Regions from separate parts of the Leptospira semungkisensis genome, predicted to be linked through region 2. Evidence: riboswitches for the same ligand, from Rfam matches in the RefSeq annotation. Region 2 holds a riboswitch; the other holds the start of a gene.
The links. Region 2 has a riboswitch for cobalamin ahead of EHO59_RS18400 (CbtB domain-containing protein). Riboswitches for the same ligand answer to the same signal wherever they lie in the genome.
Positions count from the first base shown of each region.

Region 1 (15,912 bases), on a different contig from region 2:
TCCAAAAAAAATCGCCAAGTAGGAAAATGATTTGCAGCCTGAATTGTTTGGTTTTGAACATGACTTATGTTGCCAAACGTTATTAAGCAAAAAGCCTATTCTCTCTTTTTATTAATCACTTTTTTATTATTCTCTTTTTCTCATTGCACTCTTGATAAGCGAGTCGAGTTCTCCGAGCCTGATAAGTTGGGTTTGGCATCAGGCAGTAAACCATGTTCTGAATTGCAGCCTTATACTCGTTGGTTCGTATTCTACGGATTATTAAATCTGAATGAACAACCTAAGTTTGATCAAAAACCAGGGATCGTATACTTTTCGGAGAATAAAGTCAATTGGTGGCAAGGCGGACTGAATCTGGTAACAGGATTCTTCTCTTCTGTAGTATTCTATCGTGTATATGTTTCGGAATGTGATCTAGGCACTCGTTTTGTGCATAAGGATGATTACGACAAGTTCTTCGAAGATGAAAGAGAAAGGGCGCGCCAAGAATTATTCGCTAAGACCGAAAAAGAATTGGAAGAAGGTCTTCGTAAATATTTAGAGAAGACAAGTCCAGCAGAACATGCAGGCAAGAATTATAGTACGATTATCTTAAGAACCGGAAAGATCATGGAGGCTCGAGTCATCGGCCAAGATGTAGACTCTCTGAAATTAGAGATAGACGATTCAAACGGTCAAAAGCAGGAATCCAGCCTTTCTAAGAAGGAAGTGTATAAGGTAATCTTTGCGACCAAGGTGATTCACGTTAAGGATTCTCCGAAGGATAGGGATAGATAAGGATTTGTATAATTCTATCTAATCTATTAAGACCTCCCTCGTTCATGGGAGATCTTAATAGATCTATTCAAGAAATTTCTATACTTTATTTTGAAATTAGAAAAACGGACTTGAGAAGAGTATTACTCATGTTATTCTCTTCTCAAAGGGATGCGAAATTTGAATTTAATAATCAGTGTTAATAAATCGACAATGGTATTTCTTTTTAAAAAAGCTAGTCTCCTTGTAGCCATCCTTGCTGCATTAAATTGTGGCGCCGCCTTAACATACCAACAGACAGAAGAAGCCGCTCAGCAAAATAATAGTAGTACTAGTAGTAGCGAGCTATTGGCGGCTTTGGGAATTAGCGGGGGTGGAAGCGGTCTTGCAAAATTTTCTGCTTCGCATCTTTCGATTCAAGCTGGGAATACAGGCTCCTACGATATCGTGTTTTCCAAATGGCCTCTTACAGGGCTGCATGGAACTATAAATGTAAGCCTAACTATTCCTGGCGCATTATCTGACATGAGTCTATTTAGTTTTAATGTTGCGGATGATCAGGGATATCCTATTACATTTACTAATACTGTAAGTGCAGGATTAAAGCCTGGTTCGGGAACGATCCAACATAATATTGATAGCGCTCCTGATAGCAGTCTTAATAACACAAGTTTGGGAACTGTAACCGTTACAGTAAAGTAACTCCCTAACTGATAATTAAATCGAGCTAAGTCTAAGACGATTAGCAGATAGTAATGTTATTAGTTGAAGCGGCTCAATTCTCCGATTTGCCTATTTACTGATCCCGAAACAGACTGCCATCATATCTCCCTGATCGAATTTCTTTACTGCCCAATCCGCGAATTTCTTAGCAGTTTTATAAAATGCTCCTGCTCCCTTCTTTGCGGTGAGTCCGCTTCCGTAAGAAATATGAGCTAAGGGAATATACCCTAGTTCATTGCCTAGAGAGATGATTCCAGGAAGACTATAGTAATAGAGATGTTCCGGAACGTTCAGATATCTCCATTTTGGGCCTAGATATTTAGCAAGCACTCCGTACCTGCAAGTGGAGAGGATCATTCTTCCTCCTGGCTTGAGATGCATTAGAATTTTTTGAAGTGTTTCCTTGGGTTGGTGAAGGTGTTCTATACTTGCCCACAATGTGACCAGATCGAATTTCTCTTTTCCTTCCAAGTCCCAGGTCAGAAAATCTTTTTGCTCCACATCTAAGCCCAAGGTTTCTTTTGCGAAACGGACCGGTCCGCTTGCTATGTCCAGGCCCTTCGTCTTCCAGCCTCTTCCCTTGAGATAATCCAGAAAATATCCGGCGGCACATCCCACGTCTAAAGCGGATCTTTCTCCGCTCATCATTCTTTCCCATTTGAAGAAGCCTAGGTCCTGCAAGTTCAGGCCGAATACTCTTGCGATTTCCTTCTTCGTTTCTTCCGAATAATAATTATCGTATCCTCTATCCGTTCTCTGGGTGAAGTAAGAGTCTTCGTAGTATTTGGAGACTTCCTCAAGGGATGGTTGCGGGTTTACTTGGACTAATTTGCAATGTTTGCATTCTACGATAGAAAACACTTCTCCCTGCGGACTGGCCTTGGAAAAGAGGGATCTGAAATCGGTATGAGAACAAGTATTACAGGGAATAAGCTGCATGGTATTAGGATCGGTATGAACTTAGGATTTCGGAGATAAAATGAAGAATTTCTTATATTATGTTCTCCAAAGGGCGAAGGATACCTATTTTACTCAGCAGGGCAGAAGAGAGTTTGGTTCAGTTATTGGCTTGGCATTCTATTGATCTTTCTTTTAAGGCTTGCCTTTTCGGTAAATTTATTGTTTAACAGATTGCATGCGAACTTTACATCACTTTGCTGCGAAATTTATCGCAATGATCGCTTACGCTATTATAACGTCGTTTACCTTTAATTGCGGTCTCGTTTTAACGGGAACGGATGTAGGTAGAGAATTAATCGGCTTGTCCGATAGCAAGAAAAACGATTCGTCTGAGAAGGCGGCAGCCTTATTAGGTTTGGTTGCCGGTTCTTCTCTTTTAGATTTCAATCCGACAACTTTAACGATGGCAGAGTTTGCGTATCAGAGTTATACTGCGTCGATAAAGATCCCAATTCCTTCTTCTTGGATAAACGATCCTGATTCACTTCTCGAGCTTTCTTTAACTCCCAGTGGTTGTCCTGCACCAAGTGATGACAATTCTACAATAATGGACTTTTCAGAATCCACGAACTTTTCCGCACAAAGTGCAACCTTTCGATTTTTAGGTACAGGAAATTGTTCTATTATTCATAGCGTGAACTCGGCTTCGCCGGAAATCGGTATTCCTGTTGGTGCAGTGATCGGCATCCTACCTGTCGTTATCACTCCATGATCATTTTTGGTTTTGCCTGACTTTCGATAACGGTAAAAACAGCTTTTCTCCTTGATAGGCTTTCAAAAACTTTCCCTTAGCATGCAAAGAGTCGTCGCATTCTCCTCTCTTCTTATCTTTGTCTTTATACTTACTAGTAACTGCGGTGCCTCCTACGTTCTTTTTAATCCGGACAATGGCCTACTAGCGGAGAGCGGCAATAATAAGAAGAGCCAAGAAAAGGCACCTCTGTTTGCACTTCTTGGAGTGTTAAGTCCGATCGCTAGTTTTTCTCCAAACCCTGTTTCCTTACCTTTTGGATCGTCTGGAGGAAGCTATACTTTGGATATTCCGAATATTCCAAACTCCTGGACCCAATCTGAATTCGGCTTTAATGTCTTTATACAAGCAGTTTGTAACAATGCCACGATTACTACAATAGATGGAACGGACGGAGCTGCTACTTCCAGTCCTGTATTCCAGGCTGCTGGGTTTGAACCAATATCGATCTCCTTTACAGGAGGGAATATAAACTCGAACTTAACAGGCTCTTGTGTCTTTACTCATGCAGTTCATAATCCTACGGGTAATTATTTGGCGGAAGGTTTTCCTTTAGGAAATCTTACGGTTGTCTTTTTGCCTTTTGCATCTGCTGTCATAGGTTCGGTTTGGTTTGCCGATTTTCCGCCTATGCAAAGCGATCTGTTCCCAAGAAAACAGCTTTTCTAAGTGTAAGGTTTTCAAAAACCTTCCCTTAGTATGAAAAGAATCGCCGCATTATCCTCTCTTCTGGGGGCACTATTCCTTCTTTCCGAAAGTCAATCCTTGCAGTCCGTCGAATCGGAAACTCTTAAGATCAAAGCCGTGGGAGACTTGGTCATGGGAACTAATTATCCCGAGAACAAGCTTCCTTCCGACCCGAAACGTACCTTATTCTCCGAAGTGGAACCTAGTTTAAAAGGTGCGGATATTCTATTCGCGAATTTTGAAAGCACTCTCACTGATTATCCTCATTGCGCTAAGAATATCAATCGTCCGTTGATCTTCGCATTTCGTACTCCTCCACCGTATGCAAAAATTTTAAAGGATGTCGGGTTCGATATCGTATCCATTGCCAACAATCATAGTTTGGATTTTCACCAGCAAGGATTCGAGGACACCGCGAAGAATCTTTCCGATGCCGGAGTAAGATTCACAGGAAAGAAGGGCGCGATCACTTATATGAATGTGAAAGGCATTTCTATCGCTTGGATCGGGTTCAGTCACATGGAAAGCGCTCATAATCATGTGAACGCGATTGAAGAAGGAGTCTCCTTGGTAAAAGAAGCTAAGAAGAAGGCTCAACTCGTCTTCATTTCAGTGCATGGTGGAGCAGAAGGCGGACCAGCTCTTCATGTTAAGAATGAACAAGAGAGATTTTACGGAGAATATAGAGGCAATCTGGTCGCTCTTTCTCATTCACTTATCGATGCCGGAGCGGATCTATTCATCGGTCATGGTCCTCATTTGCCTAGAGCAATGGAATTATATAAGGGAAAATTGATCGCTTATTCTCTCGGGAATTTTCTGGGATATCGGGTCTTCTCCACAAAAGGTTATGGTGGTTATTCTCTGGTTTTAGAAGCAGACCTAGATAAGAAGGGAAATTTCGTTAAGGGGAAGATACTTCCTCTTCAGTTAAGCCAGAACGGGATACCAGCTCCGGATCCGGATGCAAAGACTGTAGAGCTTATGCAATCTTTGACCAAATCGGATTTTCCTGGCAAGGGTCCTAAGATCCAGTCTGACGGGACATTCTTTCCTTAATTTGTTTATTGGAATATTCTAATATAGAAAAGCCCGTCCTCGCAATGCGAGAGCGGGCTTTTTAATAGGTAAGTCTATTTCTTATTGTTGAGGCTGAGGTTTAGGAGTTGGCTCCAATGCCCCAGCAGGTGCTTTGAAATTGATCTCGAATAAATCATAATGCGAATCTCTCCAGCCGGTAGTAAACGCGACTGACATTCCCAAATAATATCTGACACCATATTTCAATGTCTTGGTAGCGAAATTCGCCATCTCTTCGTCAGTGATTGAGAAAGGATGCACTTTTCCTCTGCTCTCATCTAGATAGAATCCTTCCCAGGTTCCTACTACTGTTCCCTTATATTCCAAACTTAGAATGCGTCCAGTTACGGAGAAGTTTCTCTTGGATCCGGATTTTGGAACTGCGAATTTATCCTGCAAATCCTTAGGAGTTGATTTGTCTTGGATTTGAGCTCCAATGACTTCGTAATCTGTCGAAAGAGCAATAGGCTCTATTCTGTGAATTCTATATTGGAGAAGGATTTCTTGGTTCAGGTTCTTGCTTAGAAAGTTAACTACATCTGCATTTTCAGGACGAACGCTAAAGTCTACCTTCTTCTTTACCATAGTATAACATGCGTCTTTCAGATCATCGCAGTTTTCTGATGTGTCAACGGTAGTGACTTCGATGGTGCCTTCGTAAGAATCGAAGACGATCCCTCTGCTTTCGAATTGGATCAGTTTCGCGACGGTCCAGCCTTCGGAATATGTTCCCGCTGCGGATAAGGAAGAGGTGATTAAGAAGAAGATTCCCGCAAAGAGAATACTAATAGATCGAGTTCGTTTCATTCGGATTCGGCGCTCCCAGTTTTCCCATCTAAGCCGAGCTTCGGGCCGATGGATTTTCGAGAATCCTTTCCTGATTTGATCGGACATCAAGAAAATATTTCTTTCTAGTTTTGAAATTATAAGCGGAGAATTCGTGCAAGAACGCGTTTGGTAGGAGCTCCTACATACGGGTTTTTGAGATTGCCCCCCTGCCTCTTCTTGGCAATTTGGTCTTGCAAGTAATAAGGAACAGGGAATTCGGTGAGAGCCCGAAACTGTACCCGCAGCTGTAAACACCAAAGAACGATCGGTGATTGCCACTGTCCTCGGACGGGAAGGCTCCGAATCGGGTGTGAGTCAGAAAACCTATCCGATTTACTTTCGTACTTTGGCTTTCGGGAGTTAAGGCCTTTCGCTGCGTTACAGGGCCCTGCGGCGTTCTTCCCTTCCTCCCGCCAGGAGATCTGTGCGTTCTATCTTGAGTAGAAAGTCTATTTTCTACGGAACTTTTCCAGGAAAGAAGATACTCTTTCTGGGAATGGTTTTGCTTTCAAAGCCGAGCTTCTCCCAAGAATTGTCCAAGACAGAGTCCGCTCCAGTTAAGGTGGTAGGAAAGACTACTAAAGCGAATCAGCCGGAAAATTTTAGAAAGAATCCGAGCGGCTTCCAAACTGCCATAGATCTAAATCAATACACAGCACGTTATACTAGTCTTCCTGATGTTTTGGAAAGAGAGGCCGGAGTTAGGATACGTAGATATGGAGGATTGGGTTCTTATTCCACTCTTTCCTTGAGAGGTACGAATCCGAATCAGTCTAGGATCTATATAGACGGCATCCCTTTTAATAATACGCAAGGTGGGGAAGTGAATCTTGCGGATCTTCCCTTTGATAATCTACAAAGCATAGAAGTATATAGAAGTGGGGCTCCCGTCGGTTTCTCCGGCTCTGCAATTGGTGGAAGTGTGAATCTTGTGACTAGGACAGGAGGAGGTCCTCCTAAGACCAGGGTGAATATCGGAGGTGGTAGCTTTAATACTGGCAAAGGGAGCGTAACGCATACAGGCAGTTATGGGGGAATAGGAACGAGTCTCTTCTTCTTGGGAGAAAAATCGGACCAAAACTTCTCCTACTTGAACGATCATGGAACTTCTCTCGTGAATCCTTTTGATGATACGATTGACAGAAGAAGAAACGCTCAATTCGAAAGAACGCAAGGAATGATCGGACTCAATGGAGAGATCGGAAATACAAAGATCAAATTTTGGAACGATCTAAATTATAGATTTCATGGGATCCCGGGTCCGGAAAGCAATCAAACCTTGCAAGTTCATAGAAGGTATTTGAGAAACACTTCTACAATTGGAACGGATACAAAAGGACTCTTGGACGGGATCTTAAGAATAGAAACAAGAGCATTCACTACGATTGCAAACGATGATCTATTCGATCCTAAGTCGGAATTCTCGAAAGGAACTCCTAACTCTGCTGCGATCATTCATCAATCGGGAGCCTATCTGACTCCCACTCTCTATCTCTTGGATTACAATCAGATCTTTCGACTTCATTTCGGTTTGGAAAAAGAAAGCTTTGATCGTTCTAGAAGTACTCCACAAAACATAGACCTCAAATACGAACCAGGAAAGTTCAGGACCTACACTACGGTTCAGTTAGAGGATGAGATCCGTTTCTTTGATGGAAAAGTTATCCTTACACCGGGAGTTTCTTGGGACAATTATCGGGATAGATTTCAATCGGACCAACCATGGTACCAGAAGCAGGACCCGACAGCTTCTCCTGACAAGACCACCAAATTCTCAAATCCTAAGGCAGGTCTCTTATGGAAGATGATCGAGAAAGAAAATTACGGTTTGGATTTTAAGACCAATGCTTCTAAACAAAATCGTATTCCTAGTTTCTTGGAATTATTTGGAGAAGTAGGAACTATTATCGCAAACGATTCATTGAAGCCTGAAAAGAGTGAGAACTTTGACTCAGGATTTACAGGAAGCTTTAAAGATGGAGATCTTAAGACGAGTCTTACTGTTTCTTATTTTAGAAAAAGAATCCAAGATATGATCCTATTCATTCCGAATTCGCAATTCACTCTTCGTCCGGAAAATGTGGACTCTGCGAGAATAGATGGGGCGGAGGTCTCACATAAATCGGAATATAAGGGCTGGAAATTCTTAGTGGATTATACCTACCAAGAAGCGATCAATACTTCTGCTGCTCCTTATTTGCATGGAAAGTATCTTCCTCTTAGACCAAGACATGAGATCGGAGCGACTCTTGCATATAAGAGAAAAACTTGGGAACTTGGATTGGAAGGTGTGTATGTGGGAGCTGTCTTTAAAGACAGGACCAACGAGTACGTAAATTATCAGCCTGCTCGACAGATCTGGAATGCATATCTTACTCTTGTATTGTATTCTTCTCCTGAGGAAGAAGAGGAGAAGATCCAAAAACAGGAAAAGGCACCGAAGGAATTACTTCTGAGTGTAGATCTTAGAAATATGGGAGATAAGAGGGTTCAGGATATAGTAGGATATCCTTTGCCAGGAAGAAATTGGTTCGTTACATTGAGTGCAAGGTTTTAATGATGAGTAAGAAGTCCTGTATATTTCTTTGTTTATGCTTCTTTGCTGCATGTGGAGACATACAGAGACCTCCTCTATACACTCTGTTCCTTACTCCTAATTTGCCGAACAATATAGGAGTGGTGACCACTGATTTCAGTAGCAGTGGAAGATTCAAGGTAGTGAATCCGGAGATCCTACTTTCTTATCCTGGTCTCACCCCGATTCATTCGGACGCTGTGTCCCGTTTCGGAAACGAGAAAGTATATATTATAAATCGATTGAATAAGGATAGTGTCCAAGTTCTGGATCCGAATTTTGGATTTCAAACAGTTTCCGAATGGTCGATGGGAGCAGGCACGAATCCAAGTGATATCGCGATTGTCGGACCGAATAAGGCCTATGTTTCTTTATACAATTCTAGATTTCTTAGGATCATAGATCCGAGCAATGGAGCTTCCCTCGGAAATATGGATTTAGGCGGTTACTCGGAACCGAGTGCTGTGCCGGATAACTTACCTGAGGCTTCCGGTATGCAGATCGTCGGTACTAGCCTTTTTATTTGTCTAGAGAGATTAGATCGCAATGATCCGAGTGGATACTTTCCTCCAGGGCCTTGGGGTTCCTTATTGTTGGAGATCGATATCCTTACGGATTCCGTTATTGCAGTTTATACCTTTCCGACACCGAATCCTGTAGGTAAGCCTTTGCTAGTGGATATTTTCGGAGAGCAACATATCGTTATTCCTACTCCGAACAGGATGGGATTTATCAGCGCGTTGGACGGCGGAGTCACTGCGTTCAGACTTTCTACTCGAACATTTCGCTCTGGATATCTCTATTCGGAGACCACTGCAGGGGGAGATCTGATGGTGGTCCAGATTGCAAGCGATCAATTAGGCTATGCTAGCGTGATGGACGCCGGCTTCAATAAAACATTACAAGTATTTAATCCTAGTACAGGCCATAAGATCTCGACTCTGATCTTTATTCCTTCTTCTTTCGATGCCAGTCTCTCCAGCATTTTACTCGGAGACGACGGAATACTGTATGTCGCAAATACTGAATTCACTCAGCCAGGAGTCACTATGTTCGATACGAACGATTCGAATCGGCTGATTACTCCTTTGCCTATCTCGGTCGACTTGCAGCCTTTCGATCTCATCCAATTAAAAGATTCTCCGTGAATCCGGATTGACAAAACTGAAAAAAAATGGATCATCCATCGGTGGTTTTTGGAGGCCCCACTTTTGATTTCGGATATCTTTCAGATGATTGCGGCCGGCCAAAAAGCTCAGGTGATCTATTCCTTGAGAGAAGCACCGGATCTTTGCTCTAAGCAAAATGCAGAGGGGATCACTCCTGTACTATTTGCGCTCTATTTCGGAAAAGAAGATATAATACAAGCGTATCTAACTCTCGGAATTCCTTTGAATCTATACGAGGCTGCTGCTTTGGGAACCGAGGCAAGAGTTAGAGAGTTGGTCGAAGGAAATTCTTCACTCGTGCATTCTTATAGTCCGGATGGATGGACTCCTTTGCATCTTGCCGCTCATTTTGGTCGTTTGCCTCTGATCAAATATTTGATCGAGAAGGGTGCGGATATACATGCAAAATCCAAGAGTAAGTTCTCTTTAGGAAACACTGCTTTGCATTCTGCAGTCGCTTCTTGGAAGGCGGATGCAGTTGCACTTCTGTTGGAGTTTGGGGCTGATCCGAATTTTACACAGGAGGGAGGATTTTCTCCTCTGCATATAGCTGCTTCTCGCCAGGGAAATGAACAGATAGTGAATCTACTCCTGCAAAAAGGAGCCGATCCTGATTTGAAGACTGAGGATGGAAAGACTGCCAGAGATATTGCAGCCGAGCGCGGGGTCGCTCTAAGTATTTAATATCTTTATTATTTATCTTTTTTGAATAAAATAAGGATCTGAAATACAATCTGAGTTAATAGAAGGGCACTGATCCATAGGAGGATATTATTTCCTCGAGTTTGGGCGGCCTCTATTTTCGTTTTCAGATCCGAGACTTCCATTCTTAACCCTGAGATCTCCGTTCGTAAAGACTCCATTACGGATTTCCATTCTTCGAAAGGGGCAGCCGAGAAAGTTTGCCGTTTAGTTGTCGAAGGATTCTTTATCGTTTTTGAATGGCCTGGACCTTTTTCGAGTTCCTGGATTTCTTTTCGAAGATCTTCGTTTAAAGGCCATTTCTCATAGGCTTTTTCCAGATATTCCTTGGCGGAGCTGAGATTTCCTTTTTTTCCTTCTTCCTTTCCTAATCCGATCCAGGCTCGAGTGAGTAGGAATTCGGCCTTTAAGTCGGATGGATTCGATCCCAGAATCGAATTTGCCAGTTTCTCCGCTTCCAAGAATTGTTTCGTTTCGATGAGTATCTCTCCTTCTTTGATCCAAGAAGTTTCGGATTCGGATAAGGGCTGCGAATATAAGGAAAAACTTATATAGAATGACAAAAGTAGAAGAACAAATTTACTTTTGTAGGAAGAAGCAGCCGATGGCCTGAATTCGGTTTTTGGATCTGTAAAGAAGATCTTCTTCATCGATCGATCCGGATTGCCTTATGACCATATCTTCTACGAGGCATAGTTTTGGGATGAAGGCTCCAAGCGGAGAGGATCGGATTTCCCGAATCCAAGTAATACACGCTGTCTTCTGGAACATTGATCGCACTTGCCCCTCCAAATACAAAGATCTGTCTAGTCTCGTAAGAGGTTTGAGCTGCCGGATAATACAAAGAAGAGGGAAGAGTGGGACCTGAGGTGAAAACGCCGGAACCTAATTGATAGAATTCCGTTTTATTTGTAGGAAGAATAAAAGTCGCAGGTTGGAACACATTTCCTGAGCCTGTGGATCCACCGATGACTGCAAACCAAACTCCATCTGCAGGAAAAGGATCTTGAGAGCTTGGATTGATGCAGAGTCCTACACCTCCATGTTTGGACTCCACAAGACTTGGTTCACCGAAGGAAGTAGTCGTATTTGCAGGTGGAACAAAACCATCCGTGCTTGCATTTGCACTTCCGGTATTGTAAGTCCTTCCTCCTGAATAAAAAATAGTGCCGTCGATGGCGCATCCAGCCATATCCACTCTGCTGAATATTGTAGATGCAGATGAATAGGAGATCCATTGTCCATTTGTTCCTAACTCAGGATAGAACTTTAAGATTGTATTAAATACGGGACCATTCGTCATGTCGGTTGAATTAGAACCGGAAAGAATATAGATCTCGTCTCCTACGGAACCGGATACGGCTCCCTGAGATCCGAAAGGAAGAGATGCCTTACTTTCCCAGATATCCAAATATGGATCATATACTTCGACTTTAGAAGAGGAAGTGTATACTCCTGAAATGAGTTCCATTCCTCCAATCACATATATTTTACTTTTGTGTGATAGAATGCTCGCGTAGACTCTTGGAGTTGGAACACTCGTGATGGAAGGATACCAAATTCCAGTAACAGGATCGAATAAATCGATTTCGGCAACAGGAACTGCAGTGGACCCGATACCTCCTACGATCCAAATTCCTCTCGTTTTAGGTGGATCATTGGAGATCCAAGTCTTAAATCGGAGAGATTTTCCTTCGAGGATAGTTTGAGAACCGCAGGTCACAATCGCATTGTATTCAGTATTTGGTCGTAAATACTTTAGTTCTATCCAATGAGTCTTTAAAGAAGAAGGATCCGAAATCATTCCTACTTCGCTATAAACATTTCCTTTGGCGGGCCCGGAACAATTCCAAGAGAGAGCTGCTGAATTCGGGCCAAGTTTTGCTACGTAAGCAAAGCCTGCTTCCGATGCTTCTTCTCCTAAAATACTGCTTAGGCCTGAATCTCCGCATCTTAAAATTCCTAAGAGTAATATTATAAAAATAAAATATAAAGATCTCATATATAAAATCCCCAGGAGAATCGGATCCCAGAATTACAAAGGCTTGCCTCATTTTGTAGATTGCATTGAGAACGAATTCCTAATCGGACTAAATGCTGAGAGTGAGTATTCCAACTCCATCCGAATTCAAGAAGAAGGTCAGGTGCAAGAGCCGAATTTCTTTCTTCTCCTTGGTTTCTTGAGATGGAACTTGTTCCTGCTCCTATCATCCAATAGGGAGAAGAATTTCCGTAAGCGGATCCTAAATAAAGGTTTTGGCTCCAGATGGAAAGTTGCCCTGTCTTGCCCGGGCCGGTCGCATATTCGGAAGAAAATCCATAAAACCAACCTGACACTCCCGCATTTCTCTCTAAGAAGAATCCACCTCCATACACCAGAGGAAATGCCGTGGACCAAGTTCCCAAGGATGCTAAGCCGATACCAGAAACGCCGACTCTCCAGCCCAGATTGACCTGTGAAGCGTCTAAATATTTTTCGGGAAGAGAAGGAGAAGCCTCCAGATCTTCCTGCGTTTGAGAAACTATTTTACTTTTATCTAATTCAGCAAATCCCAGCTCTGTTTTTAAAACGATCTTAGATCCTTTCGTTTCGATAAAGACTCCTTTCAATACGGTTCCGTCACTCAATACGAATTCGGCATATTTGTAGGAAGAATCCTTTCCCTTCTTTCTAGGATCTAAGCGTTGCACTTCCTGTTTGGAGATCCTGTATTTATTTTCCTTCCAATAGAAATGGATCTCATCTTGCGTTTCGGAAACTTCTTCCGTTAGAAACGCATCACCATTTTTTAATAGGATTTCAGTAGAGAAGAGAGAATTGGTCGAGAGAAGAACATATAGAGAGAATAAGAATATATTTTTTCGCATAAGGTTCTCTTTGCTTTTGGAAGTTCGGATCTGGAATGGAAATTCAGCATCTCTCACCCATTTGCCATTCTTGGAAACGAATTCCATCTTCTTCTTCAAAAAGAAAGAAATTAATTTGAGAGTGAGAAAAAATATCCCAAAATAGGATATTACTGTTTGACAAAAGTCTTTTTGAACGCGTTAGTGCCCTTATATATAAAGCGCCTTATAGGCGTTTGCTCACAGCTCGGCTGATTCCCCCGATAGGAACTTTGGTTCCGGAACTATTGGTGAGGATTAGCAAGAGAATGTTTCGATCCGGAAAATATTATGTAATTCTGATTTTATTCAGCGCGTTATTCGTCTTAGGTGGAAATCCACTTAAGCCAGTATTTACTTTCCTTGCCAATTTATTCGGAATCCAAACGGAGATACCTCTCCCGTTTGCGGATGTGAATGTGGATCATACAGGAAAGGCTAGATTCTCTCTTGCAATCCAGGTGCCACCAGGGGCGGGAGATCTTGTACCAAATATCTCACTTCAATATTCAGGAACAACAAACCAAGGGATCTTGGGGAAGGGTTGGTCCTTATCAGGATTTTCTCAAGTAGCCAAGAACCCTAGTTTAGGAATTCATTATGGATCTTCGGATGGGTTTATTTCGGATCAATTTGGAGAAATACTCTCTGCAAACGGAGCATATAGATTTAAATACGAGAGTTTTTCGAAGGTGGACTTTTCTTCCGATGTATGGACGATCCGAGACCGAAACGGAACCATCTATGAGTTCGGAAGAAACCAGCCTTCGGGTGCAAATTCTGTCATAGATTCCAATGGACAACCGATCGCGTATTATTTGGATCGGGTTCGAGATAGATTCGGGAACGGATACGATATCAGCTACGATCCGGAAACATTACAATCTAACGAACCGATCCCACGGGAGATTCGATATGCGAGGGGAAATGCCAGGATCTCATTCACGTATGAAGATCGATCGAACGGGTTTGGGGAGAAATTATTTTATGCGACTAAGCAAATTACACGCAAGAAGCTACTGCAAAAGATCCAGGTCTTTGCAAATGATGGGTCCGGTGCCGAGACAGAAGTAGAGACGTACGAGTTTGATTACGATTCTTTAGAAGGACAATCCATTCTTTCTTCCTTTCATAGGGAGCAATACAAGCCTCTTACATTTTCTTATACCCAAAGATCCAAACAGAATAATCTACTTCAATCTTCGGGAAAGAATTTCACGAATTCCTATAAGGCAATGGAACCAAGTGTGCAGTCTGCCTGTGCTAAGACTCAGGCAATCTGCGCTTGCACTGCAGATTGGGGTTGCATTGTAGCAAGCAATTATACTGCCCCGGATTTGTGTAGGGCAGGAGTAGAAGCATTCCAAGACGTTTGTTCCAACGGAGTGGAGATGTCCTTTGTGACCACTGCAGATACCAATGGAGACGGCTCCGTTGAGATAGTTCGTATCTTAGGAGAAATAGGAGATCAAAAATTTACGGTTTCTTCTTTGGGTTCTTGGGATAACTCCGGAAATGTTTCTCTTTCTGCTTCTGAAAATCGTGTGGGAGATCCTATCGGTCTTACTACGCAAGGACAGATCCTTCCAGGTGATTTTAATGGAGATGGGAAGAGCGACTTTTTAGTACTGAGACAAAAAGGTTCTGCTTTAAGTGTTCACTATGGACCGAACTTTCAATCTTCTGAATATTCAAATATTGTTTTGGGAAATTTGGACTTTGGTGCGGATGATTTTTCTCAGAGATTTTTCACTGCGGACGTAAACGGCGATGGTAAGACTGATTTTCTACAGAGTACTGACGGATCTCAAATGGATGTGTTTTTGTCCAATGGTTCCGGCTTTCAGAAAATACAGAGTCTGGCAGTCACTGACTTCGGAACTGAGTTCCAGCAATTTATAGATCTAGATCGAAATGGGGTTCCGGATTTTCTAAGAATACAGACCACAAACGGGACCAAACGTTTGATCTCTACCTTTTATGATTACCAGAATGGACAGTTAGTTGCATTAGAAAATACTGAAATATCCAGATCCAGTTTCGGTGCGCATGGAGATCAATTTATAGCAGATATCAACGGAGACGGTTATCTTGACTTTGCTTTCTTCTCTTTGACCGGAAGCCAAGGAAATATCTCCTATTATCCTTTTGACGGACGTAAATTCGTCTCAAACGGAGCTAGTCCATTCGTAAGCGCTGAGGTGAACGGAGCTTATGCCAATCTTGAAAAGAAGAAGTTTAGCTATTTAGCATCTTCTTCTTATCTAGAAATTGATCTTTCGGGAGACGGAATAAAAGACAGAGTAAGTTACGATACTTCCGACTATTTGAATCCATTCTTTAAGGTGGAATTGTACGATCCTGTCCAGTCTAACTATCTTCCTGCATTCAATTTGTATTGGAACCAGGATCAATCCTTGGATCTGAACGGAGATGGCACCTTGGATGTTCTACGTGCCAATGTTGTGAACTCTGGCGATCCTGCGAATACGGACCCTTCTTCTCAAAGTGATGCTACCCGTAATTTTTCGGTTACCATTACGAATTTGTTATATTATGAGGTTCCGATCGATCTTTCCGAGTATCTTCCTGCATCGACCAGCACAGGCTCTGCAACTCAGAATGCTTATTTTAATTGGAGAAATCCTAAGGCATTTTTAGATCTAAACGGAGATGGAAAGGCGGATTTTTTGCGTTATGACGACTCTTCTTCTGCATTAAGTGTTTCTTATGCAAGTATCGGTTCGGATGGGAATACTACCTATTCTGCGGATGGAGATGATACCTGGTCTACG
Region 1 covers NZ_RQEP01000010.1:223,285-239,196, reverse strand. The annotation lists gene EHO59_RS08680 (hypothetical protein) at 1-22, shown strand, start outside; gene EHO59_RS08675 (LIC_13076 family protein) at 67-777, shown strand; gene EHO59_RS08670 (hypothetical protein) at 937-1,458, shown strand; gene EHO59_RS08665 (class I SAM-dependent methyltransferase) at 1,549-2,418, opposite strand; gene EHO59_RS08660 (hypothetical protein) at 2,654-3,151, shown strand; gene EHO59_RS08655 (hypothetical protein) at 3,233-3,859, shown strand; gene EHO59_RS08650 (CapA family protein) at 3,890-4,936, shown strand; gene lsa26 (surface adhesion protein Lsa26) at 5,018-5,764, opposite strand; cobalamin riboswitch at 5,955-6,131, shown strand; gene EHO59_RS08640 (TonB-dependent receptor) at 6,282-8,342, shown strand; gene EHO59_RS08635 (hypothetical protein) at 8,345-9,508, shown strand; gene EHO59_RS08630 (ankyrin repeat domain-containing protein) at 9,575-10,213, shown strand; gene EHO59_RS08625 (tetratricopeptide repeat protein) at 10,222-10,881, opposite strand; gene EHO59_RS08620 (Kelch repeat-containing protein) at 10,878-12,233, opposite strand; gene EHO59_RS08615 (LA_3334 family protein) at 12,230-13,186, opposite strand; gene EHO59_RS08610 (RHS repeat-associated core domain-containing protein) at 13,387-15,912, shown strand, end outside.
Region 1: linked by a shared signal. The riboswitch ahead of EHO59_RS08640 (TonB-dependent receptor) and the one ahead of EHO59_RS18400 (CbtB domain-containing protein) in region 2 are both predicted to bind cobalamin.

Region 2 (15,912 bases):
CCCGGAAAAGGAACGGGATTGGGTCTTGCCTTGGTCTATGGAATTTTAGAAAATCATAAAGGAAGGATCACAGTAGAAAGCTCAATCGGACAAGGAACAAAATTCACCGTTTATATTCCCCTTCTTTCGGAAAAGAAAAAGGAAAATACATCCCAAGAATCCCAAACTAAGGAAGAGAAGAAGGATAAACGGACTGTTCTATTGATCGAGGACGAAGAAATGATCCGGATTCCTCTTGCCAACTATCTCTCTGAATTCGGGCATCATCTTTACACTGCCCAAGACGGAGAAGAAGCAATCAATGTCTATAATCAAAATCGTGAGAGAATAGATGTAGTGATCTGCGACCTAAATCTTCCGAAAGGGAACGGTTTAGAGATCTTAAAGAAGATCAGGGCCACAGATCCGGAAATTCCACTCTTTCTCGCAAGCGGATATATAGATCCTAAGATCAAAGCGGATTTGGAAGGAATAGGATTCAAATGTATCATACAAAAACCGTATCATTTCGAATCGATTCTCAAGAAAATTCAAAATATTTAATATATTTCGGTGATAAAAATGATAGCAGAAACCGAGAACGATCAGGAATACTCCGACAATAGAGAACTTGCAAGCCTAAGTTTAGAAGTAGCAAATAAAACCCCAGCAATGCTCGCCTATTGGGATAAAAACCAAATATGCAAGTTTGCTAATGAGGCCTATTATTATTGGTTCGGAAAATCAGGCCAGGACATGATCGGAATCAGCATGAAGGAGCTATTAGGTCCGATATATCCATTAAATTTACCTTATATAGAAGGCGTATTAGCAGGCGAAAGACAGGTTTTTGAAAGAGAGATCCCTCTCCCTTCAGGAGAGATAGTTCATACATTAGTTACCTATATTCCCGACTTTGTGCAAGGAGAGGTGAATGGTTTCTTTGTGCATTCTGCGGACGTAAGCCCTGTAAAGAAACTGGAGTTAGACCTAAAAAGATCCGAATCCAAGTTTAAAAGTCTTCTAGAAGGAACTCCTCACGCTGTTTTAGTGGCGAATTGGTTAGGCGAAATCCTGTTGGTAAATAACGAGACCGCAAGACAGTTCCATTATACAAAAGAAGAATTGATCGGAATGAAATTATCCTCTCTCATTCCTGAATTTCATAAGCTTGTATTCTTCCAGCAGAGAAATTGCAATTTAAGTCCGGAGCAGAAGGCAAACTTGATCGAGAATGTAGTAAAGCCAGTCGGGATCCGGTCCGATGGTTCCAAATTCCCGATTGAAGCGACTCTTAGCGATGTCTCCGAATTCGAAGAAGGCGCAGTGTATCTTTTAGTCAAAGACATCACTTGGAAGAAAGAAAAGGACGAAGAACTGAGAAGATCCTTAGATGTAATCTCAGAACAGAACGATCGACTCTCTAATTTTACCCATATTGTTTCCCACAATCTTAGGACGCATTCGGGAAATATAGAATCCGTACTTGGTTTTCTGGAAGAGGCAGAAAGCCAAGAAGAGAAGGAAGAACTGATCCAATATCTTAAAAAGTCCTCCCAGGGTTTAAGTGAAACAATTGATCATTTGAATACAGTAGTTTCTATTCGCACAAATCCGAATATTCAAAAAGTGAGAATAGATCTGAACTCAGCAGTTGCAAAGACAATACAGATCCTGAGAAGAGAAATCGAATCCTCCGAAGCGGAAATATCCGTAAGCATTCCTCAAGGATTAGAAATTTCTCATGTTCCTGCGTATATGGACAGTATCCTTCTGAACTTGATATCCAATGCCATTAAGTACAGGGACGATATCAGAAAACCGAATATTAAAATTAGAGCATACGAGGTTGGATCGGAGATCATCCTAAGGGTTAAGGACAACGGCAAGGGAATCGATCTCAAGAAGCATGGTAGCAAGCTATTCGGAATGTACAAGACCTTTCATGGGAACAAAGATGCTCATGGAGTCGGGTTATTCATTACGAGAAACCAAATCGAAAGCTTGGGTGGCAAGATAGAAGTGGAAAGCAAAGAAGGAGTCGGGACCAGATTTACTGTCCGATTTTTAGCCGACTAGGACTTCTTTCGATTCTCTTCTTTCCAAACTCTATTTCGAATCCTACTTAAGGATACAGGAGTGATCCCCAGATAAGATGCAATATAATGCTGAGGGATCCTTGTCACAATGTCCGGCTGCTGTTTGATCAGGTTCAAATATCTCTCTTCTGGACTATCCCTGATCCTAGAAAGAAATAGACCTAGATAGGTCTCGAATCTTTCCAGAGTGAATTCCAAGACCATCTCCCTTACCCCTTCATTCTCCTTATAGATAGTCGCAGCATCCTCTTCGGTAATATAATATATCTCGGAAGGTTCTATACTCTCCAGCCCAAAACGACTTTCTTTATGAGTTCCTCTGTAACTATGAATAGAGGCCACAGCACGATTCCTAAAAAGGAATGCGATCGTTATATCTCTTCCATTATCATCAAACTTTATGCGAAGACATCCATTCTTGACTATATAGATGGTCTTCGCAAGATCCCCTTCCTTAAATAGAACAGTCTTTGCGGGGATCTTTCTTTCCTTCAACATATGCTTATATCGATCCCAATTTTTTTCCAAATTAGGGACTCTCTTCTTGATTTGTTCGATCAAAGGAAGGTCGTGCATAAAACCGGGCTTATCCTAAACATAGGACGAAAAAGGCAAGATATGTTTTCTTGCCCGATTTGATTTGCTATTGTTTTTAAGAAAAAGAAATGCCCGGAACCTTTTTCTTCCGGGCAAATCAGTTAGAGTTTAAATTGAGTAGTGATATTTTTGAGAAGCTCAGCGTTTGCGGACAAATTGACCGAGGTTGCAGAAACTTCTTCCGAACTAGACGCAGTGCTTAAGGCTTCCTCATTCAATTTAAAAATCACGTTCGTTATCTCGTGAACCGCTCTCTTCTGTTCTTCAATGGCTAATTTTACCGCTTCGGCTTCGGCTCCAATCTTGTCTGATTGGTGATCTACTTCCGAATTTAGTCCTTCGTTATGCGAAGTGATTGCGAAAAGCCCTTGCATGGTCTTAGCTACTTCGTCCACATTGAGGATAATATTCCTAATCCTCTCCACTGAAATTTGAACTCCATTCACTCCCTTATCCAGTTCCGATTTATTCTGCCCGATCATTGTAGAAATGGATTTGATGGAGGAAGCAGTCTTCTCCGACAACTTTGAAATCTCATCTGCGACTACCGCAAATCCTTTTCCCGCGCCTCCTGCTCTTGCAGCCTCTATAGATGCGTTTAAAGAAAGAAGCTGTGTCTGGTCCGAGATCTCATTGATGATCTTAATGATATCCGACATCTGATCGGATGACTTTTGGATATTTCCGAGTAGATCACTCATAGAGCTTAAAGATTCTTCTCCCTTCTTTGCCTCATCAGAAATGGAGCTCGTTTTTTTAACTGCTGTTTGGATCTCGGAACCGATCTCACGGATCCCTTTAGACAGATCCTTGATCTTAAAATGGAATTCTTTTATATTCCGGAATTGGTCCTTGATCTTCTCAGAGATGTTCTCTATCCCTGCGCTCATCTCTTCTGTAGTTGCAGACATTTGTTCGGAAGAAGCAGCAGTAGATTGTGCAATCGTCGCAAACGATTGAGAAGAAGAACTCAACTGATTTGCAGAAGCAGCAAGATCGGTGGAGATACTTTGCACATTCACAAGTGAATTGCCCAGGCTCTTGATAAAATAATTGATATCCGAGCTCATGGTTCCGATCTCATCCCTATATTCCGATTTTATGTTTTTCGTAAGATCGCCCTGAGACATCTCTTTGAAGATCCGGCTCACCGACTCCAGAGGACCCAATCTTTTGTTCAATAACTTGTATAACAAAATTCCGGAAGCTGTCGCGATCAAAAAAGTAACGAGCAAAATGCCGAAGATCAATCCATTCAGAGATTCAGAAATCTCTCCAAAAGGCTGGATAGCCGCCACACTCAATTTCCATTTATCGAGTCTCTTCAAAGTGGCAAATCTATCTTCTCCTTGAAAATGGAATTTCATAATCTCTCCTTCATTCATTGATAGAAGAGCAGGTCCGAAACTCTGCTGTGCAATATTTATCTTCAATATGAGTTCCTTCTTCTTATGAGCGATGATGTTTCCATCCTGTTCAACCACAGAGACATAGCCTTCTTTCCCTAATTGAGCATTCGTGATCAATTGCTTAGAAATCTCCTGTAAAGAAAGAGCAACGCATAAGACTCCGATCAATTTTCCTCCTTCCCGAACCGCTGTAGACAATACTACGACAGTATTTCCGGTGATAGGAGAGATCTTGGCCTTACTGATCGCCACATCCGTTTGTTTGGAAGCCTCCAAGAATCGAAGCAGATCCTCTTTCTCTTCCTGCTTTCTTCCGTATCCCAAGGTCTTTCCTTCCAAAGAATCAGAAACTACCAGAGGAGAAGATTCATTAGGATAAACGAATATATTCTCGTAGACTTTATATCGATCGAATATGTCCTTATAGAATTTACTTGCGATTGGTTTACCGCTTCGAATGGATTCGATCGTTCTAGAGTCCGAAGCAATTGTTTCCGCCATCCTTGCATGGCCAGCGAGAAAATTGTCTATATCCGCGGATACGATTCGGACAACGGTCCTCATCTGATCCTGATAATGTTCTTTGATCTGCCTACTTCCCAAATAATAGGCAGTCCCGGAAATAAGGACAGAAAGCACGAGGAGTATTCCCAAACTCCAACCGATCAATATGAATTTCAGACTCGTTCTTTGCATATTCTTCCCCGGAATCGAAACGATTGCTATAATGCGTTCTTGAAAAGGTTCCGTTTCCCTATAATGTTAGGACTGAGGGAAGAAATTGATTTACCATTAACAATTGTTAATTTTGAAATTTCCTCCGACGCAAATCCGAATTCGATTGATGAGATTTTGAAAAATGAGAATTCTGCCCTGTTCGAAAGATCAGTGAGAGAATTAATCCTATATGTCGTTCAAATACTACCAAGGTAAAAAAGTATTTATAACCGGAGGATCCGCAGGGATCGGAAAAGGGATAGCGATCGAATTGGCAAAGGCCGGAGCAAGCGTAATGATATGCGCGAGAGGCAAATCCAAATTAGAAGCTGCCGTAAAAGAATTAAAAGCCGTAGGTGCACCCGGTGCGATCTTCGATTATGCAGTTTTGGATGTCTCCGATAAGAAACAGGTTCTTGCTACCGCAAAGAAGGTTTTAAAAAGCCTTGGTGGTTTGGATATTCTGATCTGCAATAGCGGTTATGCGCAGGCAGGCGAGGCTTCCGATCTGCAGGATGAGGCATTCAGAAAACTAATGGATGTGAATTTCTTCGGTCATCTAAACGTTGCTCTCGCATTTCAAAAACATTTTGCGACTCAAGGCAAAGGAGATATCATCTTCTTAGCTTCCACATTAGCCGTGTTTTCTATTTACGGATACGGTGCTTATTCTGCGAGTAAATTCGCTATCTCCGGGTTCGCACAAGCATTTAGACAAGAGATGATGCTTCATAATGTAAAAGTAAAATTGTTCCTGCCTCCTACTACGGATACACCTGGATTAGAGAAAGAGAATGAAGATAAGCCGCCTATCAGCAAAGAGATCGAAATGGGTTCTTCTCTAAATAAGGTACATTCTGTCGGAAGCGTTGCCAAGGCCCTACTAAAGTGGATCCCGAATAATAAATTCTTCGGTTATACCGGTTGGGATTCCTGGTTGCAGTACGCGTTATTCAGACATTTTCCGGAACTTACCCTAAAGATTGCGGACTCGGAATTAAGAGCCGCGCAAAGCAGATTGAATAAGAAGAATGGGAGTATTTCCAAATGAAAGAGATCAGCAAAAACTGGAAAGAAGACATAGAAGCTAACGAGGAGGAACGTTATGCGGAATATGTAAAAAAATTCCAAGCGATCCAAAGAGTAAACTCCTCTAAATTCGGAACCGGTAGAACCCTACACAGAAAACAATTGCTCGGAATCAAGGCGCAATTAGAAGTATTATCGGATCTGCCTGAATATGCAAAGCAAGGGCTATTTTCAAAATCGGGAACTTACGAGACTTGGATACGTCTTTCCAGTGGAAGTATGAAGATCCAATCGGATACTACCGGAGACATTCGTGGATTTGCACTTAAGGTGCACGGAGTTTCCGGTCCTAACGCATTAAACTCAGGAAAAACTTCCTTTCAGGACTTTCTATTGATTAACCTGGAGGCATTCTCTTCCCCTAAAAGCGATGAATTCGTAGGGATTGTGGTGGCGGCCGCAAACGGAGGAGGAGCTCTACTCAAATATCTTTTCAAGACATACGGATTCTTTGGAGCGATCGCAAGGATCAAAAAAGCGGGAGAAAGTTTTAATAAACCGTTTAGCGGATTTGCCACTGAAAGGTTCTATAGCGCCGCTCCAATCGCATTCGGGGCCTATGCGGGCAGGATCCGACTCCTTCCTCCTAAAGAACAAAAGGTAGAAAAAAGCGCGTCCAAAAACTGGGGAGACGACATGAAGTCCAGAATCCATCAAGAATCCCTAATATATGAATTACAGGCGCAGTTCTTTACGGACGAAAAAACCACCCCGATCGAAAATGCATCCGTGAATTGGCCCGAATCCGAGGCTCCTTATATTACTATCGCTAGACTAACCATACCGAAACAGGATCTGGATTCTGCAGAAGGACAAGCCTTGCAGAAACAAATCGAAGATACAATCTTCGACCCTTGGGAAGCCCTGATGGATCACCGTCCGTTAGGAGACGTGATGAGAGCGAGAAAGCATGTTTACTTCGCAAGCCAGAAAGGCCGAGGAGCCGTTTAAGGGAAAGTATATACTATTCTTATTATATACCTTCCCACATCTAAATCTACAATCAGATATCCTTTGCCAATCCTTGGAAACATTCGGATAGAATGCTTTCCAAGGAAAAGGTTTCTTGGCCGATCTTAACATCATTTCTACGGATCGGAAGTCCTCTACCGTTCAAAATAGAATCGACCGAGTAGCCCTTACTCAAGAACCAATCCGCCAATAGCCAATCACTTGGATACTCCGTTAAGATCCTTTTCTGACAGCGAAAAGATTCCAGCTTCGAACCCTTCTCATTCAAAAATAAACTGATACGGACCGAAGAATCTAAAAACCTATGCCCTTTCGTAGAATCCGGAACGATCCCCGCCTTGCTATATGTAGGAGGAATATTCTGAAAAAATAAATAAACGACCATCTCACCTTCTTCAGAATCTTTGCCGGAAAAAGTGAGAGATAATTTGTTTTGCTTAGAAGAGTTAGTCGCTGCTGCTATAAGTTTCTCTTGATTGAAGGAATCCAATCCGACAAAGGCAGAAAACTCTGGAAGTTGAATAGGAGGAGATGCCTGCACATCCCCTTTGTTCGCCTTCAAGATATTGCCTAAATTCTTTAATTCAGGTTTATCTACGTAAATTACCTTCAATCTATTTTCAAAAGCTTCTTCTGAGACATCTTGATCAAAACTAGGGATCAACCCGAGACCAACTGTTCTCAATTTCCAAGGCTTCTTAATCTGTTTATCATTCTTGAAATATGCTTTGATAGCATTCCCTGTTACTGAATGAAACCTTCTATCATCATCTGAAAACTCTCGCGGATTGGATTGGTCCATCACTTGGCAATTCGCTGACAAGTAGAGCCCCACTCCGATCATCGCAAGAAACGTTATTCTGTTTGCTCCGTTCATCTTTCACATCCTTTTTAAGTCGCACCGTATCGTTGCCTAATGGCACGAACTGCAATATAGAATAACGTATAATGAAATTAGAATAAAGCAGGAACAGAGGAAAAATCGGAGTAAAATCCTTGATATTTGTCCAAAAACATAAGGATCGCTTCCCTTCTCAGTCATTAAGCATCCGGTTTGTTCGGGTCATAATTTTTACAAATTCAGACCAGAAAAAATACTATACAATAATAGAAGCAAAATTAGAACCTGGAATCTCAGTCTATTTTTGTAGGATCATAGATGTTCATGCATCTATGGGAAGACGGTGCAAATCCGTCACGGTACCCGCCGCTGTATGAGGGACGAAAGGCACAAGATGTCACTGGGTTATACCTGGGAAGACGTGCTGATTAGGTTGATCTCGAGTCAGAACACGACCCGCAAAAATCCTGAAGATACGGAACCAAGTCTCGGATGTAAGACAGTTCCGTAGCTAAACTAACTAAATTTTTTTAAAAATAGCGAATCAACGAGATACCGCTCTATATCCGCGCTTCGTCTGATTTGTGTTAGGTGATCATCTCTTAGGAGGGGTGTATATGCGTTCGATTTCTATTCCAGAGGTCTCTTCCGTTTCCGATCGGTCATGGATTCGAATTTCTCTTACTTTAGTTCTGGCATTTTCTGCCTTGTCTATCGTTTACGTCGTCGGATTGGAGCCCATGTTGTATCTACATGATGCGTTTCACGATATAAGACACTCTACCGGATTTCCATGCCATTGAGATCGAATCTAGCGGAGATGGCTTGGACTGGAATTCTATCCGGGCTAATCTCCGGTCTTTTTCTTGGGCTTCTCATCTACTTCTTAAATGTTCCTTTGATACAGGAAGCGGAGAAATTCGAAGTATCGCCTGCTTCAGAGAAGTCTCAGGTGCACACCCATTCTCATGGGCAAAATACTCATTCGCACTCACACCCTCCTGACACTTTAGATAAATCTAAATTACAGGAAGACACTGGAGTCGTTTCTAAAAGGAATCTATGGACTTTCTTAGGTTCTCTCATTTTAGGAATCGGATATGGGATCCTTTTTTCTCTGTGGCTTCACTTTTTACCCTTTCATTCTTTCGAAAAAAATTCGAGTATTCTAAGAACTCTTCTTTATTCCATACTATTTTCAGTTGCAGGATTCCTAATATTCTTCGGAATCCCGGCGCTTGGACTTCCTCCAGAACTTCCCGGAAGATTGGCCGGAGAGGCTGACTATGCAGCTAGACAATCCTGGTGGTATCTCTGCGTAATTTCCTGCTTTCTCGGATTTGCGATCTTTTCCGCAACTCTTACCTATTCCCAATTAGGAAAGCCCTGGAAATGGGGAATTGCCTCTTTCGTTCTATTAGTGGGAACTGTTCTTCCCTTCATATACGGAGCTCCCATAATTTCAGAGGAGTCCCTTGCTCCCTTAGATCTCCGTTCACGTTTCGTAAAGATTACTTGGATTGTAAATCTTCTCTTTTGGCTTTGCCTTTCCCTTAGCTTCTTCTTACAGAGAAGAAGGTCCATTCTTAGAAGCTCTTTGGAACACGCATGAATTCTTCTTCCATTGCGGTTTTAATATTAGGACACGGCAGCAGAGAAGAGAATTCCAATTTGGAATTCGTCTCTCTCGTAGAATCCTATGCAAAAACAAAACCGAATTGGACGATCCGACATGCTTATGTGGAGCTGGCAAAGCCAGATTTAGAGACTTCACTAAGAGAACTTTCAGAAGAACATTCTGAAATCATAATATTTCCTTTATTTCTGTTCACTTCCGGCCATATCAAGAACGATATTCCCATCGTTTTAGACAAGCTAAAACCGGAGTTTCCAAAACACTCTTACAAGATAGCAAATAGTTTAGGAATTCATTCCACGCTAATTCAATTAATGCGAAAGAGAAGTGAGCAAGTATTTTCAAGCTCGCCTGAGCAAGCTAGAAAAACGGGAATCATTGTAGTCAATCGAGGCTCCTCTGATCCGGATGCGAACAGCGATTTCTATAAGACAGTCCGTCTTTTTCAAGAAGGCAATTCGTTCTCTTTTGTCCTTCCTTCTTTCATAGGAATTGCAAGCCCTTTGCTTCCTGAAACATTAGAGATGGCTGCAAAATTAAGGCCCGAAAGACTACTGGTGCTTCCCTATTTCTTATTCGGAGGAAAGCTGATTCAAAAAATTGAATCCTTGGTCCAAAACTTCTCCGAAAAATTTCCTTGGATCAATACAAAGCTTTCCGAGTATCTAGGTCCTGATCCCGACCTCTTTTCGGTCATGGATGAAAGGATCCAAGACACGTTATCCGGAAGATCTTATCTTCCTTGCGATACCTGCGAATATAGATCCCAACTTCCAGGACTATCGAATAAGGTCGGAGGACTTAAGGCTCTCCTCTGGAGTATTCGCCATTTAGAAACTCATAACCAAGCAGCACCTCATGAATTCCCTCATCGAAATTTAAAAAAGCATATCTTTGTCTGCGAGAATATAGACTGCGCAAGCAAAGGAAGCTCAGCTTTAGTTGCCAGAATGAGATCCATCCTGAAATCAAAAGGAAGGCATTTGGATTTTAGAATATCAAGATCTTCTTGTATGGGTAGATGCGGGGAAGGTCCCGCAGTCGTAGTGTATCCCGACGGAGTTTGGTACCAACGAGTAAGCCCCGATGATGCAGAGGATCTAGTCAGTGAACATTTACTACAAGATCGATTAGTCTCCAGACTGGTCGACAATATTATGCAATAGGAATATAGTATGGCATGTCATGAAATAGCAGCCCTCAGGATCGGAATGATGAACGTATTGGGCATCAAGGATGAATCCGTAATCGAACATGAAAAAAATGAAATAGGCCAAGAAGCACTTTCTAATCCTGGACCGATTCGTTCTCTTACTACCGCGAATAATTTCGAAGATCTGATCCGTTTCTTTGAAGCGAGCCTAACGGACCTAGAACAAAAGATCGCTTCTCTAAAGCCGAGTGATCCTCAATCGGGATATTATACTTCTCTTTTGATCCTTACTAAAAAGGTAGAATTGGATCTGAAGAATTCGGCCAATTCTTTTAAGACTTTGTATTTGGATCTGGAAGAAATGCACGATCTCGTGCATGAAATCTACCCTTCTTAGGAAAATGTAATGGATCCAAAGAAACTTTGCCTTCTTAAGAAAGAGAATTTCGGTCCTTCTTCCGATCTATTCACTTTGGCAAAATCGGATCAAAGCCCATTCGAGTTTGTGGGTGGTCAGTATGTGATCTTGAATGTAGGAATGGACATGGTCGAAAATAAGCCGATCAAAAGAGCTTATTCCATCCTGTCCTCCGACATGCATACGGATTCATTTCAAATTTGTGTAAAGCGTTTAGCAAATGGAAAAGCATCTCAAATTTTAAAAGATCTGGAAGAAGGTTCTGAAATTGACTACTCAGGTCCCTGGGGAAGGTTCGCCGGAAATCCAGAATGGCCAAGCGAAGGAACTACCCTTCTGTTTGCGACGGACACTGGCATCACCGCCTTACTCGGACTATTGCAATCCAAGAAATTTGCCGCCAGAAAAGATACGATCGCATTCTGGCTCAAAACTGAATCGGAAGATTTTATCCCGGAACTTAAAATACATTCTTTCTTAGATCAATCCTTTCTTATTGAAGGAGTAACCATTCCCTCAATCGGGTCCTCAGAGAGAGTGGATATCTCATTGTCGGTCCTGAATAAAATATTAAATAATCATAAAACAATTTCCAACGCTTTCCTAAGTGGAGATGGAGAGATCATTAGAGCGATCCAGGCTGAATTGATCCGTTCCAGTACTCCGGAAACTAGAATTGGAACAGAAGCTTTCTTTAATACTGGCAGAGTTTCTTCTCCGGGAACTATGAAAGTTTAGGTTTTTCCATGGCAGGCAAGGAACTAAGAGAAGGATTTACCACAGGAGCCTGTTCCGCAGCAGCGGCAAAGGCTGCGGCGCGCGTGATTCTTCTCCGCCAACCTATCAGAGAAATTGAGACCACTCTTCCAAATAAGAAAAAGGTTATATTCGAACTGAAGCGCTGCGAGTTAACGGAAGATAAGGCCATCTGCAGTATTATTAAAGATGCTGGAGATGACCCGGACTGCACTCACGGAGCAGAACTTACAGCTGAGGTTCGCTTAAACACAGATAACCAGATCATCTTAAAAGGCGGAGAAGGTGTTGCTGTAGTTACAAAGGCCGGCCTGGGATTAGAGATAGGAGAACCTGCAATCAATCCTGTCCCGAGAAAAAATATCACAGAGATGATCTTAGAAGAGCTGATAGGGTCCGCCTTCTCCGGAGCCGAGGTTGTGATCAGTGTTCCCGGTGGCCAGGAAATGGCCAAGAAAACAATGAATGAAAGATTGGGTCTGATCGGAGGTATCTCCATTCTAGGCACTACTGGAATCGTTAAGCCTTACTCTACTGCTGCATATAAAGCAAGTGTAATACAGGCAATTCAAGTCGCGAGAGAATATGGTGAGACTAGCATCATACTTACGACCGGAGGAAAGTCGGAGAAATTCGCGATGGACCTTCTACCAAACATGAACGAGGTCGCATTCATCCAAGTCGGAGATTTCATAGGAACTGGGATCAAGACCGCAATCAAAGAGAAGATGGATCATGTGATCATCGTAGGTATGATCGGTAAGCTATCTAAAATGGCGGACGGAGTCATGATGACTCATAGAGGAGGATCTTCGGTAAATACCAAGATGCTTGCTCGAATCGCGAGATCGATCGAAATGCCGGAGCCACTCTGCGAAGAGATCGAAAAGGCAAACACTGCTAGACATGTATTAGATCTTTGTAAAGAAGCTGGGTTCTTTCATATCACAACTAAGATCTGCGAGATAGTATCTCACAATTGTTCCAAACATGGTTTGGGCTTAAGGGTTTCCACCTACATGGTAGACTTCGATGGAACGCTCTTAGGAAAATTCGAGGCCCCTGAAGGTTGGGGAATCAAAGAGGAAATTTCAGAATGAGTGATATGCGTCAAATGACTTCCCTAGGACGGGAAATTGAAAATAATTCTTTCTCAATTATTGATGAGGAAGCCGGTGAACATTCTCATCCTCCCAAAGAATGGGAAGTAGTTCGAAGAATTATTCATGCGACTGCTGATTTCGAATATAAGGATCTAACAAAGATACATTCGGATGCGATACAAAATGGGATCCAAGCCTTGCAGAAAGGATGTCCGATCATTTGCGATGTGCAGATGATCATAGCAGGATTGAATACCGAAAGATTAAATACATACGGTTGCAAGACCTATAGTTTTATCAGTGATCCGGATGTGATCCATAAGGCGAAAGAATCCAATTCAACAAGAGCAATCGAGTCTATGAGAAAGGCTCATGCCTCCGGCCTATTGGAAGGCAGTGTGATTGCGATCGGAAATGCTCCGACTGCTTTATTGGAGATCGTTCGATTAGTGCAAGAAGAAGGAGCAAGACCTTCTTTGGTTATTGGAGTTCCAGTTGGTTTCGTTTCCGCTGCGGAATCCAAAGAAGCATTATTAGATCCTAAATTTCAAAATCTGCATACAATTCCCTATATCCTTACCAAAGGAAGGAAGGGAGGAAGTACAATCGCAGTTTCCATTATACATGCGCTTCTTCTTCTTTCTACGGAGAGAAACGTATGAAGGCAGTCATTGTTGTCGGGATCGGAGATGATGGCTGTGTCGGTCTTTCTAGCAAGGCAATGGGTGCGGTGGCGAGAGCGAGAGTACTTGCTGGAGGAGAAAGACATCTGGACTTTTTTCCACAATTCGACGGAGAACGAATACTAATCAAAGGCGATATAATCAAGAGCGTCGAAAAGATCGCAGAATTATCCGCGGAGCATACGGTATGTGTACTCGCATCGGGGGATCCTCTATTCTTCGGAATAGGAAATTTAATTATTCGTAAAGTAGGCCAGGAGCATGTGGAGTTTATTCCCGCCCCTAGTTCCGTCCAAAACGCTTTCTCTAGAATCGGAGTAAAATGGGATGATGCAGAGATCCTTTCCTTGCATGGGAGACCGATCCGAGGATTGATCACGAAATTACAAAGCGTAACTAAGCTTGCTTGCTTAACTGACGATTCCAATTCTCCTGCAGAGATCGCAAAGTATCTACTGAGCTTTGGCGAATCGGACTGGAGAATAATCGTATGCGAAAATCTTTGTGGAAAAGAAGAAAGGATTCGAGAGTTCACAGTAGAAGAACTCGCAAGCACGGAAGGAATCTCGGACTTGAATGTAGTTATCCTTCTTCGCAAAAACTCTCATTGGAAACCAGATCCTATTTTAACTTTCCAAGGAGAAGATGAATACGCGAAAAGACTCCCGAAGAAGGGACTTATCACCAAGAAAGAAGTAAGAGTGCTCTCTCTTTCCGCATTAGAGATCCGTTCTGATTCGGTAATCTGGGACATAGGAGCAGGATCGGGAGCAGTTTCTATAGAAGCAGCGCGTATCGCAAAAGACGGCAGAGTGTATGCGATCGAAATTGATCCGGAAGGAATCGACATCTGCGAACAAAACATCTTAGCTCACAAAACGGACAATGTCCAAGTCGTTCATGGAAGAGCACCTGCAGCCTTAGAAGGTTTAGAGTCTCCTGACTCGGTATTTGTAGGAGGCTCGAAAGGAAGTTTAAAAGAGATCATTCACTTCTCTTTAGATAAATTAAAGCCCGAAGGCTCCTTAGTTGTGAATGCAATCACTTTGGACAATGTCTCGGAAGCCTATAACACTTTCAGAGAACTCGGCTATCTTCCTGAAGTTAGCCTGATCCAGATATCCAGAGGACAAAAGCTTGCAGACTATCTTCGTTACGAAGCCCTAAACCCTATCCATATATTCAAGGTAAGGAAATTATAATATTCTAATGACCACTAAAACAAAATACGGAAAATTGTTCGGAGTAGGAGTCGGTCCTGGGGCTACGGATCTGATTACTCTCCGAGCAGTAAATGTTCTAAATACTGTCTCAGTACTCGCCATTCCAAAGAGTAGCGAGCAACTCCCCTCCTTCTCTTGGAGAGTATGTTCTCCAATAGTAAAGGAGAACGATGCTCAAGAAAAGTTATTTCTACACTTTCCGATGAGCAAGGATCCGAAGATACTCATTCCCGCCTGGGACCAGGCCTTCACAGAGATCGGGTTACGATTAGAAAAAGGTCAGGACGTAGCATTCATTACGCAAGGAGATCCTTCTGTTTATAGCTCCTGGAGTTATCTTTTAGAAGAAGCTCCCGATCGATGGCCAGGAATAGAAATAGAGATCGTTCCAGCAGTATCTTCTATCACTGCAATCCCAGCTAGCCTTCTCACTCCACTTGCAGATGGACGCGAAAGATTCTGCGTCTTGCCCGGAACCTATGGGCTGGAAGATCTTCCAAGACTCACCGAAGATTTTGATACCATCGTTCTTACCAAAGTAGGACAGGTTGTTCATGAACTTGTCCGCATATTAAAAGAATTGAATCTATTAGATAACGCTACTTACGTTTCTTACGGAACGACAGACAGACAAAGAATTGTTCGCGATCTAGAATCCATTCAAAACGAAAATTGCGACTACTTCTCCATGGTCATCATCTCTATTCGAAAGCGAAAGGGTATTTTAAGAGGGAATCATTATGAGTCCGAATAGAAAACCTTATGCGATCTATGTAATCACAAAGCATGGATTAAAAACCGGTTCCGCGCTTTATTCCTCTTTAAAGGACGCCGATCTATTCGTTTCTCCCAAATTTTTGGAAGAAGCCCCCAAAGGATCCAAGCATTTGAGCCTTCCCATGGAACCAACATTGAGGGAAACTTTTCAGGAATATGACTGCCATATCTTTGTGATCAGCGTAGGAGCTGTTGTGAGGATGATCTCTCCTTTATTAAAGAATAAGAAAGTAGATCCTGCAGTTTTATGCATAGATGATCAGGCAAAATTTACCATCTGCCTTCTATCAGGACATGTAGGAAGAGGAAATTCTTTCACTCAAAAGATTGCAGATCATTTGGGCAATATCCCGGTGATCACTACCGCCTCGGATGTATCTGGAACCTTAACAGTAGACATACTGGGAAGAGATTTAGGCTGGAGCCTCGAGGACCAAGACAGGAATGTAACTAGAGCCTG
Region 2 covers NZ_RQEP01000019.1:472,871-488,782, forward strand. The annotation lists gene EHO59_RS16525 (hybrid sensor histidine kinase/response regulator) at 1-543, shown strand, start outside; gene EHO59_RS16530 (sensor histidine kinase) at 562-2,058, shown strand; gene EHO59_RS16535 (Crp/Fnr family transcriptional regulator) at 2,055-2,654, opposite strand; gene EHO59_RS16540 (methyl-accepting chemotaxis protein) at 2,777-4,780, opposite strand; gene EHO59_RS16545 (SDR family oxidoreductase) at 4,992-5,852, shown strand; gene EHO59_RS16550 (catalase family protein) at 5,849-6,841, shown strand; gene EHO59_RS16555 (hypothetical protein) at 6,894-7,739, opposite strand; cobalamin riboswitch at 7,995-8,177, shown strand; gene EHO59_RS18400 (CbtB domain-containing protein) at 8,444-8,506, shown strand; gene EHO59_RS16565 (CbtA family protein) at 8,503-9,315, shown strand; gene EHO59_RS16570 (CbiX/SirB N-terminal domain-containing protein) at 9,312-10,505, shown strand; gene EHO59_RS16575 (DUF3209 family protein) at 10,515-10,889, shown strand; gene EHO59_RS16580 (FAD-dependent oxidoreductase) at 10,899-11,648, shown strand; gene EHO59_RS16585 (cobalt-precorrin-5B (C(1))-methyltransferase) at 11,657-12,766, shown strand; gene EHO59_RS16590 (precorrin-8X methylmutase) at 12,763-13,431, shown strand; gene cbiE (precorrin-6y C5,15-methyltransferase (decarboxylating) subunit CbiE) at 13,428-14,654, shown strand; gene cobI (precorrin-2 C(20)-methyltransferase) at 14,662-15,429, shown strand; gene EHO59_RS16605 (cobalt-precorrin 5A hydrolase) at 15,416-15,912, shown strand, end outside.